DNA from 2 places in the Atlantibacter sp. MEI4A-1023 genome. Region 1 is predicted to be linked to the other one. Evidence: predicted binding sites of a transcription regulator. Region 1 holds the regulator's gene; the other holds the start of a gene.
What was found. Region 1 encodes Fur, which represses iron uptake genes when iron is present. Its sites were predicted from a motif close to ATAATAATGAGAACNACTATCAA; they were not measured.
Positions count from the first base shown of each region.

Region 2: a site for Fur is predicted at 2,448-2,470, ahead of fhuE (ferric-rhodotorulic acid/ferric-coprogen receptor FhuE). Genes of this name have one in related genera too.

Region 1 covers NZ_CM149568.1:1,525,478-1,532,216, forward strand. The annotation lists gene nagE (N-acetylglucosamine-specific PTS transporter subunit IIBC) at 1-344, shown strand, start outside; gene glnS (glutamine--tRNA ligase) at 521-2,188, shown strand; gene ACVV26_RS07385 (helix-turn-helix domain-containing protein) at 2,303-2,917, opposite strand; gene fur (ferric iron uptake transcriptional regulator) at 3,221-3,673, opposite strand; gene fldA (flavodoxin FldA) at 3,966-4,496, opposite strand; gene ybfE (LexA regulated protein) at 4,646-4,927, opposite strand; gene ybfF (esterase) at 5,068-5,835, opposite strand; gene seqA (replication initiation negative regulator SeqA) at 6,017-6,559, shown strand; gene pgm (phosphoglucomutase (alpha-D-glucose-1,6-bisphosphate-dependent)) at 6,584-6,739, shown strand, end outside.
Region 2 covers NZ_CM149568.1:1,932,682-1,939,420, forward strand. The annotation lists gene ptsG (PTS glucose transporter subunit IIBC) at 1-69, shown strand, start outside; gene fhuE (ferric-rhodotorulic acid/ferric-coprogen receptor FhuE) at 176-2,353, opposite strand; gene ACVV26_RS09400 (NAD(P)-dependent alcohol dehydrogenase) at 2,730-3,779, shown strand; gene hinT (purine nucleoside phosphoramidase) at 3,966-4,325, shown strand; gene ACVV26_RS09410 (YcfL family putative periplasmic lipoprotein) at 4,327-4,701, shown strand; gene lpoB (penicillin-binding protein activator LpoB) at 4,714-5,361, shown strand; gene thiK (thiamine kinase) at 5,339-6,163, shown strand; gene nagZ (beta-N-acetylhexosaminidase) at 6,176-6,739, shown strand, end outside.

The DNA of each region.
Region 1 (6,739 bases):
AAACCGTGGTTGCGCCAGCTGCTGGCACCATCGTTAAGATCTTCAACACCAACCACGCGTTCTGTCTGGAAACCGAAAACGGCGCTGAAATCGTTGTCCATATGGGTATCGATACGGTGGCGTTGAACGGCCAGGGCTTTAGCCGCCTGGTGGAAGAGGGTGCTGAAGTGACGGCGGGCCAACCAGTGCTGGAAATGGATCTGGATTTCCTGAACGCCAATGCGCGCTCCATGATTAGCCCAGTGGTTTGCAGCAATATCGACGACTTCAGCGGCCTGGTCATTAAGGCGCAAGGTCAGGTCATTGCCGGTCAAACCCCACTGTATGAGATTAAAGGCAAATAATCGCTCCTGAGTAAGAGGTTGCCTTAAGCGGCGGAAGAGAATTCCGCCGCTTTTTTTATGCAAAATCGCCGGAACGCAGCGGTTATTGTGTTTTTGTGCAACTAATGGTTGTGTCCCGTCTTAGGTTATAAGATCATTCACCGTTATCTATTTTGCGAAGCTTTGAGGAATGCGCAATGAGTGAGGCTGAAGCCCGCCCGACTAACTTTATTCGCCAAATCATTGATGAAGATTTGGCCAGTGGAAAACACTCGACTGTTTATACCCGTTTCCCGCCTGAGCCGAACGGTTATTTGCATATCGGCCATGCAAAATCGATCTGCCTGAACTTTGGCATCGCCAAAGATTATCAGGGCCAGTGCAATCTGCGTTTCGATGACACTAACCCGGTAAAAGAAGATATCGAATACGTTGATTCCATCAAGAACGACGTCCAGTGGTTAGGTTTCCAATGGTCAGGAGACGTGCGTTATTCTTCTGACTACTTCGATGCGCTGCATCAATATGCCGTTGAGCTGATCAACAAAGGCCTGGCTTATGTTGACGAACTTTCGCCGGAGCAAATTCGCGAATACCGTGGCACCCTGACTCAACCGGGTAAAAACAGCCCATACCGCGATCGCAGCATAGAAGAAAACCTCGCGCTGTTCGAAAAAATGCGTACCGGCGGTTTCGAAGAAGGCAAAGCCTGCCTGCGCGCGAAAATCGACATGGCGTCGCCGTTTATCGTGATGCGCGACCCGGTAATTTACCGCATTAAATTCGCCGATCATCACCAGACCGGCAGCAAGTGGTGCATCTATCCGATGTACGACTTTACCCACTGCATCTCCGATGCGCTGGAAGGCATTACCCATTCACTCTGTACCCTGGAATTCCAGGATAACCGCCGTCTGTATGACTGGGTGCTGGATAACATCACCATTCCGGTTCATCCACGTCAGTATGAATTCTCTCGTCTGAATCTTGAGTATGCGATTATGTCCAAACGCAAACTCAACCTGCTGGTGACGGAAAAGATCGTTGAAGGCTGGGACGACCCGCGTATGCCGACCATTTCTGGTCTGCGTCGTCGCGGTTATACCGCTGCCTCTATCCGTGAATTCTGCAAACGCATCGGTGTGACTAAGCAGGACAACACGGTAGAAATGGCTGCGCTGGAAGCCTGCATCCGTGAAGATCTCAACGAGAACGCGCCGCGTGCCATGGCGGTTATCGACCCGGTGAAACTGGTGATCGAGAACTATCCGCAGGGCCAGAGCGAAAGGGTCACGATGCCAAACCATCCGAACAAACCGGAGATGGGGAGCCGTGAAGTGCCGTTCAGCGGCGAAGTGTGGATCGACCGCGCCGACTTCCGCGAAGAGGCTAACAAGCAGTACAAGCGCCTGGTGCTGGGTAAAGAAGTCCGCCTGCGTAATGCTTATGTGATTAAAGCTGAGCGTGTAGAAAAAGACGCGGAAGGCAACATCACCACTATCTTCTGTAGCTACGACGCAGAAACCCTGAGCAAAGACCCGGCGGACGGCCGCAAAGTGAAAGGCGTGATCCACTGGGTGAGTGCCAGCCATGCGTTACCGATTGAAATCCGCCTGTACGATCGTCTGTTTAGCGTGGCAAATCCCGGCGCGGCAGAAGATTTCCTGTCGACTATCAATCCAGAGTCGCTGGTGATCAAGCAGGGTTTTGGCGAGCCGAGCCTGCAGAATGCAGAAATGGGCAACGCGCTGCAATTCGAGCGTGAAGGTTATTTCTGCCTCGACAGCAAATATTCCAAACCTGAACATCTGGTGTTCAACCGTACGGTGGGTTTACGCGATACCTGGGCGAAAATCGGGGAATAAGATTTCATTGCTAAAACGCCGCGTAATGCGGCGTTTTTTTTGGCGTGAAGCTTCTTTAAATGAAAAGAGAAAGGCCCGGAGAACGTCTTAGACTGCGATGAATTACCTCTCGCATCAACTGAGTTTTTCAGGCAGTTGATTGATTGTCAGCAATTTGCCTCTTTTAACATCGATATGATTTTTAGCGCGCATCGCCGACAAAACTTTCATGACGATACTGCGAGATAAGTTGGTTCGTTTGACGATGAAATCCGCAACATTGATTTTTGACCGCATAAACTCATCTAGTTGATTAAGATGGAGGAGATTCCCCTTAATCATTTGATAACTATTTCGCCCCATCATCATCTCATCCCGATAAAGTAAACTTTCTATATGCCAGGATAAAATTGGCGGTATTAAGTGCAGCGAATGATTATCGTCAAGACGCTGCATGAAAATGTCCAGAGGCACTAACTGGAAATGGCATTGCGTATCGGCATAAATGCGCAGATAGGCCAGATTTCGGGCATTACCGGTTAGCCCAAACAGCGCTGGCGCAGTTTGTTTTTCAAATAAAAGTCTGTCGCTGCTGCGAATGATAGAAAACTGCCCACCATGAATCAGCGTAACGGTATGAGGTCTTACGGGTATTAAGGTATATCTTTCTACACGCGTAAGTTTGTTATAGTCAGTGAATAAATCCGTTAAGCGATATAATTCAGAGAGAGGTTTCTGCGGTAATGTCATTGCGATTAACCAGATTTATTTTATCGGATGCGATGCTAATCACTATTTTAAGTGATGGCATTTTTAAACCGCAACGCAACAAACAGACCCGGCAGGTGATAAGATGTCTCAATATATGATAACTGGCTGATTTATATAGTTATTGATATATTCTTAAAACATCATTCACATTATTTAATTCATTACAGGATTTACTTAAAGGTTTCATTATTAAGCAAGCCATGCCTGTTATTTTTTAAATCATCAGAAATAAAAAAGCCGACATTAGTCGGCTTTTACTGGAATTCATGATTCTAGAAAAAATTACTTTTCTGCGATCTCATGCGCATTTTCGTCTTCGCGGCAATCGCCTTCTGCGCAATGGCCATACAGGTACAGGCTGTGGTTAGTTAAGCGAATACCGTGACGGGAGGCAATTTCACGCTGGCGCGCTTCGATTGAATCGTCGCTAAACTCGATCACTTTACCGCAGTCAAGGCAAATGAGGTGATCGTGATGATGCTGCTGAGTCAACTCGAAAACGGATTTGCCGCCTTCAAAATTATGGCGCGTGACGATTCCGGCATCATCAAACTGGTTAAGAACGCGGTAAACGGTCGCTAACCCAATCTCTTCACCCATGTCGATCAGGCGTTTGTATAAGTCTTCCGCACTGACATGGTGGTTGTCCGGCCCCTGCAACACTTCGAGGATTTTTAACCTCGGAAGCGTGACTTTCAGGCCAGCCTTTTTCAATGCGGTATTGTTGTCAGTCATGCGGAATTTGTCCTGTTACGTAACGATTCGCTCCTCAGGGAGCAAGAGATCGATGCAAGGCATTATGCGTTTCATTATAGAACTGCCATGCCTAAATGAAAACTGCAACTGCCTTGCTTAAAAATACCCAAAATCGTGGCGCTGCCTGCATTTGTTGCAAAATCACCCGATGCGTAAGGCGTATATTGTACAGGTCTGGAGGCAAAAGTTAAAAATTTGTAGCAATTATTTTTATCGCTTTTGCCTATCAATCAAGATAAAAAGGCGCTAATTGACTTAGCACCCTTAATAATCAGGCGTTGATGATGTCCTGCAGGTGCAGCTCTTCAGAAACCTGTTTAACCCATTTTTCAACGCGTTCTGCGGTGAGTTCCGGTTGGCGATCTTCGTCGATGGCAAGACCGAGGAAGTGATCGTCATCCGCCAGGCCTTTGGAGGCTTCAAAGTGATAGCCTTCAGTCGGCCAGTGGCCAACGATAGTTGCGCCGCGCGGTTCAATAATGTCACGCATGGTGCCCAGCGCATCGCAGAAGTATTCGGCATAGTCTTCCTGGTCGCCACAACCAAACAGGGCAACCAGTTTATTGTTGAAATCAATCTCTTCGAGGGTAGGGAAGAAGTCATCCCAGTCGCACTGCGCTTCGCCGTAATACCAGGTAGGGATGCCCAGCAGCAAAATATCAAAACTTTCGAGGTCTTCTTTGCTGCTTTTAGCAATATCACGCACTTCAGCAACATCTTTACCAAGCTGTTTTTGAATCATTTTTGCGATATTTTCAGTGTTGCCGGTATCGCTGCCGAAGAAAATGCCTACGATTGCCATGAGTAAAATAACCTCTTGAAACTTAATGAGATGGTTGAGGCAAAAAGCCTACAGATAGGGCAATCATAGCAGAACAGACAAGCTGGCGGAAATCTCTATCACGGCCATGTGCACAGTCTGCTACATCGCGCCGTGTTTTTAGATAACGCTCAGTCTTTAAGGGCGGCGAGCTGTGACAGCAGAATATCTTCGATCAATTCGCTGCGGCTGATATTGCGGGCCTCTGCCAGCATGTTGAGCGCGTCAACCGCTTCAACGTTCAGTTTGAGCTCAACGCGCTTGAGCCCGCGCACTTTGTCGCGCTTTAACTGGTTGCGCTTGTTAATGCGCAACTGTTCATCGCGTGACAGCGGGTTAGTTTTGGGTCTGCCCGGGCGGCGTTCGTCCGAGAACAGATCTAATGTCGTACGGTCCGTTTGTTCTTTGGCCATGATGCGCGTTTTGACAGGGAAAACAGGGTGCAGGAGCGGGGCTCGGATGCAGTTAAGCGCGCCATCATACATGAGGGAATCCGGCGCGCCAACGCGTTAACGGCACTCTGACTTATCAGCCGCTTTATTTTTAACCATTTTTACCCGGCATCGAGGTAGCGGCGGATTGCCCGTACCACGGCCTGCGGTTTTTCGGCATGAACCCAGTGGCCCGCGCCCGCTACGACGTGCGCGCGGGCCTGGGGGAATTGCGCAAGCAGCGCCTCGCGATGGCTTTCATCCACGTACGGCGAATTGCCGCCGCGAATAAATAGCGCCGGATGATCCCAGGCGGGCACCGTTTCCCAACCGACGATATGTGAATACTGATCCCACAGTGCCGGCACATTGAAACGCCACTCGCCGGATGCGAAGGATTTGAGCAGAAACTGAATCACCCCTTCTTCAGGGATTTGTTCACGCATCAGGGCCGCCGCATCCTGGCGAGAGGTGATCCCGGCTTCGCTGACGGCGTTAATCGCGGCGAAAATTTCATCGTGCCGCCGCACCTGGTAATCCACCGGCGCGATATCAATCGCCACCAGTTTATCGATGCGTTGCGGCGCGATGTTGGTTGCCGCCATCACGGCTTTACCACCCATGGAGTGGCCGATAAAAGTGGCTTTGTCGATACTCAGTTCGTCGAGCGTATCAATCAGATCCTGTGCCATGGCCGGATACGTCATGATATCGCTGCGCGGCGACAACCCGTGGTTGCGCATATCCACCTGGATAACGTCGAAATCGGTAATCAGTTCGCGAGCCAGCACGCCCAGGTTATCCAGGCTGCCGAACAGGCCGTGAACCAGCACGATCGGTGAGGCGTTATGCGATTGTTGTGTAGTTTGCGCTCGGGTATGTAATTTCATGGCAAAGTTCTTTTTTTGCAGGTGTCAGGTTAGGGTATTATGTTGAACATTCTGCCGCCCGGTCGCAAGATCCAGTTAAATCTGACTTTTGCCGCCTTCCTGGCTTGACGCTATCCGCTGTTGGGGTTTGATCCTATACTCCCAACGATTTGTATTCAGAAAGATATCGCACTGGATTAAAATGAAAACGATTGAAGTTGATGACGACCTTTATCGCTATATCGCGAGCCACACCCAGCACATTGGTGAAAGCGCGTCCGACATTTTGCGTCGCATGCTGAAATTCAACCCCGCGCAACCGCAAGTCGAAAAACCGGCGAAAGAGGGCAGCGCGGCCGTCGCCGTGATGGAAGAAAAACCCGCCAACAACCCCAAAGATCGTGTACGCGCTGTTCGCGAGCTGCTGCTTTCTGACGAATACGCTGAACAAAAGCGTGCCGTCAACCGTTTCATGCTGGTGCTGTCTACACTCTATACACTGGATCCAAAAGCGTTCGCCGATGCCACCGAGTCGTTGCATGGCCGCACCCGCGTCTATTTTGCGGGCGATCAGCAAACGCTTTTGCAGAGCGGTAATCAAACCAAACCCAAACATGTGCCAGGTACGCCATACTGGGTGATTACCAACACCAATACCGGTCGTAAATGCAGCATGATTGAACACATCATGCAGTCAATGCAGTTCCCGGCGGAATTGATTGAAAAGGTTTGCGGCACCATTTAACTAATGCGTCAAAAGGACCAGGCCATGGCAATTCATAACCGTGCAGGGCAGCCTGCACAACAGCGTGATTTGATTAATGTTGCCCAACTCACCGCACAATATTACGTGCTGAAACCGCAGCCGGGGAACAGCGAGCATGCGGTGAAATTCGGGACGTCCGGCCATCGCGGCAGCTCGGCG
Region 2 (6,739 bases), 410 kb from region 1:
CAGGCGATTTTCGGTACTAAATCCGATAACCTGAAAACTGAAATGGATGAATACATCCGTAACAGCTAAGTGTTGTTCGGGGAGACTGAGGGAGCCGCAAGGCTCCCTTTTTTATTGCCTGCGGTTTTGAAACAGGAAAGAGGCGGGGCGCTTTAACGCCCTCGCCTGAAAGTGATTAGAAGCTGTAGTTCGCGGTCACAGAGAAGTTGCGCGGCGCGCCGTAGATATAGGATTGTTCGATATTGGTATCGTACTCTTTATCAAACAGGTTATTCAGGTTGGCCTGAATGGCGAAGTCTTTGGTCACCTGGTAGCGGCCAAACAGGTCCACCAGCGCGTAGCTGCCTTGTTCAGCACGGAAGGTGCCGTATGGGGTAGCAACGTTCTGGTAGACTCGATTCTGCCAGTTCACGCCGCCGCCGACGGTTAGCTGTTGCAGCATCGGCAGGTTATAGCTGGTGAACAGTTTCAGCGTCGTGCGCGGCAGGTTAGGGTTAAACGCGTTGCCGTCGCGATCTTCCGCCACGTAGCGCGTCGCCCCGAAGGTCATCTGCCAGTAGTCGGTGATGGCACCGTTAACTTCAAACTCTACGCCTTTGCTTACTGTGCCATCGGCTTCAGCATACGCGCTTTCACCCGCGCTGCCCGGGATCACTTGGCCTGTGGTAACGCCAAGATTGTCCTGCTCGATGCGGAATACCGCCAGCGAGGTGGTCAGGCGGCTGTCCATCCAGTCAGATTTCACGCCCAGCTCGTAGTTATTGCCGGTGATCGGCGACAGGTATTTACCGTTAATGTCACGCACGGTTTGCGGCTGGAATACCGACGTGTAGCTGGCATAGGTTGACCAGTTTTCATTGATATCGAACACCAGACCGGCGTATGGCGTCGTGTTGTTTTTCTCAATGTTCTGGGTCAGGGTGTCGCTGCTCCACCTGGTGTAGCGCGCGCCAACAATCAGGTGCAGTGGATCGGCCAGCGAGATGCGGGTCGCGGTATAGGCCGATTTAATATGGATCTTATCGTCCTGCGCTACTGTCAGTTCGCCCCACTGGGTTTCCGGGAACTTGCCGTTGTAGTCGTAGTAGCTGCCCAGCTCGTCTGGGCCGATGTTAGCCCAGCTGTTCAGGTAGCGGTTATGCTGTTTGCTGTAGTTTGCGCCCACCATTAACTGATGCTGACGGCCTAACAGTTCATACGGCCCGCTGGCATAGACATCCAGCGCATCGACTTTGCGTTTACCGGTGTTGTAGCCCGTACCGCCCACCACCGGATAGCTTGCGCCGTAGTAACTTTCCATCATCCCGGTAGATTTATCCACCAGACCGTCAAGATAAAGCGCCTTACTGTCGAGGTTCATTTCGGTATGGGTGGCGTTGAGGGTCAGCTCCCAGTTATTTTCGAAACCCTGCTTCAGTGTCGCGAAGACTTTATTAAAGTCTTTGTCGTTATAGGCCCAGTTTGGCGCGGTGCTGTCGTGTTTGTTATGGCCAACCAGGCTACCGTCAGTATACCAGCGCGGCAGGCCGCCCCAGGTCTGGCTGTCGACGTTGATATCCTGATATTCATAGCCCACGGAGAAGCGGGTCATGTCGGTCAAATCAACATCCAGCACGCCGTATAAGAATTTCTTCTCATTGTTATACCGGTCCAGCCAGCTGTCGTTATTCTGGTAACCGGCTACCATACGGCCACGAATTCTGCCGTCATCGGTCAGCGGTGACTGTACGTCGGCAACATAGCGCTGTTTATCCCAACTGCCGTATTCCGCAGAGACGTCGCCTTTAAATTCGCGGCTGTCAGCGTGCTTACGCACCATGTTCACGGCGGCGGAAGGATTGCCAGGCCCGGTCATCAAACCGGTCGCGCCGCGAACGACTTCCACACGCTCCAGCAATGCGGTATCGGAAAGGGCATCGCCCAGGTTCCAGCGGGTTTCGAAGAAGGTGGGAATGCCGTCCACCATGTAGTTATCGATCAGGAATCCGCGAGAGTAATAAGAAATACGATCCGAGTCGGCTACCGATGCGCTAACGCCCGTGGTGTTAGACAGAACATCGCCCAGCGTTTGCAGCTTTTGATCCTGCATACGCTGTTCGCTGACTACGCTGACAGACTGCGGAATATCGCGCTGTACCAGCATCATTTTTGTGCCGGCAGAGGTGGTTTTAACGCTGTAATCCTGGCTCTCTTCGGCTTGTGCGTTAACGGCTGATGCCTCAACTAACACAGTATCTTCAGACTGCGGCGCGGCAAATGCCGAACTCACCGGCAGCGCGGCGCAAATGCACATCGCCAGCAGCGAGCGGTGCGGCAGAGAATTTTTCCTGGTATCAAAAACTAAAGACATGATTAACCCTTAATAAAAGACGCAAATTTTGCTGCGCGGCCTGGGTTTCCCAACGCCGCGTGGCATATTGTGTGTGGTAATAACATCAGAGATACGAATAAAAATGAGAACTATATGCATTTGGTGAATCGGTGTAAACAAATGTAAGAATGAAACTGAAACAGGAGTCCAGAAACGGTGATAGCGATCGCGCTGATGAGTTAAACGATTAACGTCATTCCTCTCACGAAATAACGATTTATCAACATAAATCTCTATAAACACTTCGGGAACAAACGTTATCCGTGGCGCAGCGCGCGGCGTTTTTTTTCGCGCAGTGGTTATCAGCAGGGGGCGGGTCTACAGTGAATAGGTCTGTTAACAGCGAGAGAGAACCAAGATGAAAGTTTCAGGTTATGCAGCGCTTTCCCCCACCGCGCCGTTAGCGCCTTTTCAGGTTGAGCGACGCACGCCGCGCCCCGATGATGTGACGATAGAAATTCTGTATTGCGGCGTGTGCCACTCCGATCTCCATCAGGCCAGAAATGACTGGGGCTTCAGCCAGTATCCGCTGGTGCCGGGCCACGAAATTATTGGCCGGGTGACTGAGGTCGGCGACAAAGTAACGAAATTTAAACCCGGCGATTTGGCGGGCATCGGCTGTATGGTGGATTCCTGCCGCGAGTGCAATCCGTGCCGGCAGGGGCTGGAGCAATATTGCGAAGAAGGCAATATCCAGACCTATAACGGCCAGGATCGCTTCGATCATCGCCCCACCTTTGGCGGCTATTCCCAGGCTATTCTCGCCAGTGAAGATTTTGTGCTGCGTATCCCGGAGGGACTGGATTTACAAGGCGCGGCACCGCTGCTGTGCGCGGGCATTACCACCTGGTCACCGCTCAAGCGCTGGAATATTGGCGAGGGCAGTAAAGTCGCGGTAGTCGGTCTCGGCGGGTTAGGGCATATGGCCCTCAAGCTGGCGAACGGTTTGGGCGCGGAAGTCACGCTGTTTACCCGTTCACCGGGCAAGGAAGAGGATGCGCGCCGCCTCGGGGCCCATCACGTGATTATCTCCACCGATCCGTCGCATATGGAGCAGGTGAAAAACCAGTTCGACCTGATTATCGATACCGTGCCTTATACCCACGACATCAACCCCTATTTGCCGACGCTGACCCTCGACGGCACGCTGGTGTTTGTCGGCCTGCTGGGCGAATTGCAACCCTATGTCAACACCGTGCCGCTGATCCTGGGCCGTCGCTCGGTGGCGGGTTCCTGCATCGGCGGGATTGCGGAAACTCAGGAGATGCTCGATTTCTGCGCGGAAAAAGGCATCGTTTCAGACGTGGAAATCATCAAGATTGAGGAGATCAATGAAGCCTACGAACGGATGCTGAAAAGCGACGTAAAATACCGCTTCGTGATCGATATGGCGTCCCTGGCGTCGTAACCCTGCGGTTTGTTTTGCTGGCGATGCGGCGAAACAAACCGTTTTATCCCGTTGGACTCCACGCAACCTATTGATTAAAACCAGTGTTTCATTTGTGGCAATCAGCGAGGGTGATATACTGAATGCACAGATGTTCACTCGTTTACTGCGCTTAATACCGCCGCAGCGTTAAAAAAGGATACGGTCATGGCTGAAGAAACTATTTTTAGCAAAATCATTCGTCGCGAGATCCCAGCCGACGTCGTGTTTCAGGATGAACTGGTCACCGCGTTCCGCGATATCTCTCCGCAAGCGCCGACCCATATCTTAATCGTTCCTAATGTGCTGATCCCAACCGTTAATGACGTCACCCCGGAGCACGAACAGGCACTGGGCCGTATGCTGACCGTGGCGGCGAAAATCGCCGAACAGGAAGGCATCGCCGAAGATGGCTATCGCCTGATCATGAACTGTAATCGTCACGGTGGGCAGGAGGTATACCATATCCATATGCACCTGTTGGGTGGACGCGCGCTGGGGCCGATGCTTTCCCATAAAGGGCTGTAACATGAAACGTGCGTGCCTTCTTGCATTGTGTTCACTGATGGTGCTGGCGGGGTGTAGCTCGCGCCCGGAAATTCCGGTGAGCGAGCGCCAGACGCTGGTGATGGAAACCTCGGTGATGGCGGCGGGGGTGATGGCTGAAAAACCAGAATTATCCAGTCAATCCGGCAAGCTCGTCGCCACCAGTACGCTTTACAATGAAAAGGATGTGCCCGTAACGCTGAACTATCAATTTTACTGGTACGAAGAGAGCGGACTGGAATTGCATCCACTGGATAAGTCCGCCACGGTAATCATACCTGCGCACAGCCGCATCGTGCTGAATGCGGCGTCGCCTTTTCTGGGCGCCAGCCAGGTTCGACTCTATCTCTGGTTATAAGGGGTGATATTAATGAGGGCGATGCCTCGTTTTTGGCTACTGGCGACAGTAGCGTTAATACTTTCCGGGTGTGTGATGCGCGGGCAACAGGAGCCTGCGCCGGTCGATCAAGCCACACCTGCGCCACAGCAACCGGTGCCAACACCTGAACCGGTGCCAACGGTGCCGTCTGTACCTGAAGTTCCGCCGCAGCCGGGTCCGATTGAGCATCAGGAGCCCACCCCTGCGGAGCCGAAAGTGCGCCAGTACGACTGGAGCGGCGCGGTTCAGCCGATGGTCGGCAAAATGTTGCAGGCGGGCGGTGTCAATGCTGGTAGCGTGCTGCTGGTGGATTCGGTCAACAACCGTACCAACGGTTCGCTGCAAACCGGTCCGGCTACCGAAGCACTGCGCAATGCTTTAGCCAATAACAACACCTTCACGCTGGTCTCCGCGCAACAACTCTCGATGGCGAAGCAGCAGCTCGGCCTCTCCCCGCAGGACAGCCTGGGCACGCGCAGCAAGGCGATTGGCATTGCCCGTAACGTCGGTGCGCACTATGTGCTGTATACCAGCGCAGGCGGCAACGTCAGCGCCCCGACCCTGCAAATGCAACTGATGCTGGTGCAAACCGGCGAAATTATCTGGTCAGGTAAAGGTGCGGTTTCCCAAATCCAGTGATGCGGCGTTAAACGCACTGCTTCAAACCCGGTTTCCGGCGGCTCAGGCCGCCGGTTCTGTTTCTCCGCTCCCCGGCTCCAGCGGCCAGAGCCTGCGCCTTGAATGGGCTGGCATGCCGCTGGTTGCCCGGCGCGATAGCGCGACGCTGCAATCTGGTGTTAGCCTGCGCCGCCACTACCGCGCCCTGAAGCGGCTCGCCCCCGGCCTGGGGCCAAAACCTTACGCTCTGGGCGACGGCTGGCTGGTAAGCGAATTTATTCGCGGTGACGTGGTCGAAACGTTACCCGATGCGGGTGAGCTGGCCGCGCTGCTGTATACTCTGCATCGCCAGAAAAGATTCGGCTGGCGCATTCACCTGCTGCCGCTGCTGATAAGCTACTGGCAGCAGAGCGATCCGGCCCGGCGCACGCTACTATGGCTACGCACGCTGCAACGTCTGGGCGCGCAGGGTGAGCCGCGCCCGCTGCGCCTGGCGCCGCTGCATATGGATCTTCATGCGGGCAATCTGGTGCGCAGCGCGGGTAAGCTACGGCTTATCGACTGGGAATACGCCGGAGATGGCGATGTGGCGCTGGAGCTTGCCGCTGCCAGCCTGGAAGAAAGCGAACGGCAACCATTAATAACCGATTACGCACGGCGCGCAGCGCTTAACCCGGCGCAGTTGCGTTTACAGGTCGCGCGCTGGCGGCCCTGGACTGTCGCACTGATGGCGGGCTGGTACGAGCGCCATTTCTGGCAAACGCGCGATAGCCAGTTTATTACACTTGCTAATGACGCCTGGAACAGGCTTAAGAATAATTAACCGGAGGTTGATGTGGGACCAGTAATGCTGGATGTAGCGGGCTTCGAACTGGATGCCGAAGAGCGCGAGATTTTAAACCATCCGCTGGTGGGCGGGCTGATCCTGTTTACCCGCAATTACCACGATCCGGCGCAGTTGCGCGAACTGGTGCGGCAAATCCGCGCGGCGTCCCGTCATCGCCTGGTGGTGGCGGTGGACCAGGAAGGCGGGCGCGTTCAGCGTTTTCGTGAAGGCTTTACCCGCTTGCCCGCCGCGCAATCTTTCGCCGAGCTGTATGGCGAGGAAGAGGGGGCCAGACTGGCGTTTGACGCCGGTTGGCTGATGGCCAGCGAGATGATCGCCATGGACATCGACATCAGCTTTGCCCCGGTGCTGGATCTCGGGCATATCAGCGCCGCCATCGGCGAGCGTTCATTCCACGCTGACCCGGCAATTGCCCTGCGGGTTGCCGAACAGTTTATCGACGGCATGCACAGCGCCGGGATGAAAACCACTGGCAAACACTTCCCCGGCCACGGCGCGGTGATGGCGGACTCCCATAAAGAAACGCCGCGCGATCCGCGTTCTGAAGAGGAA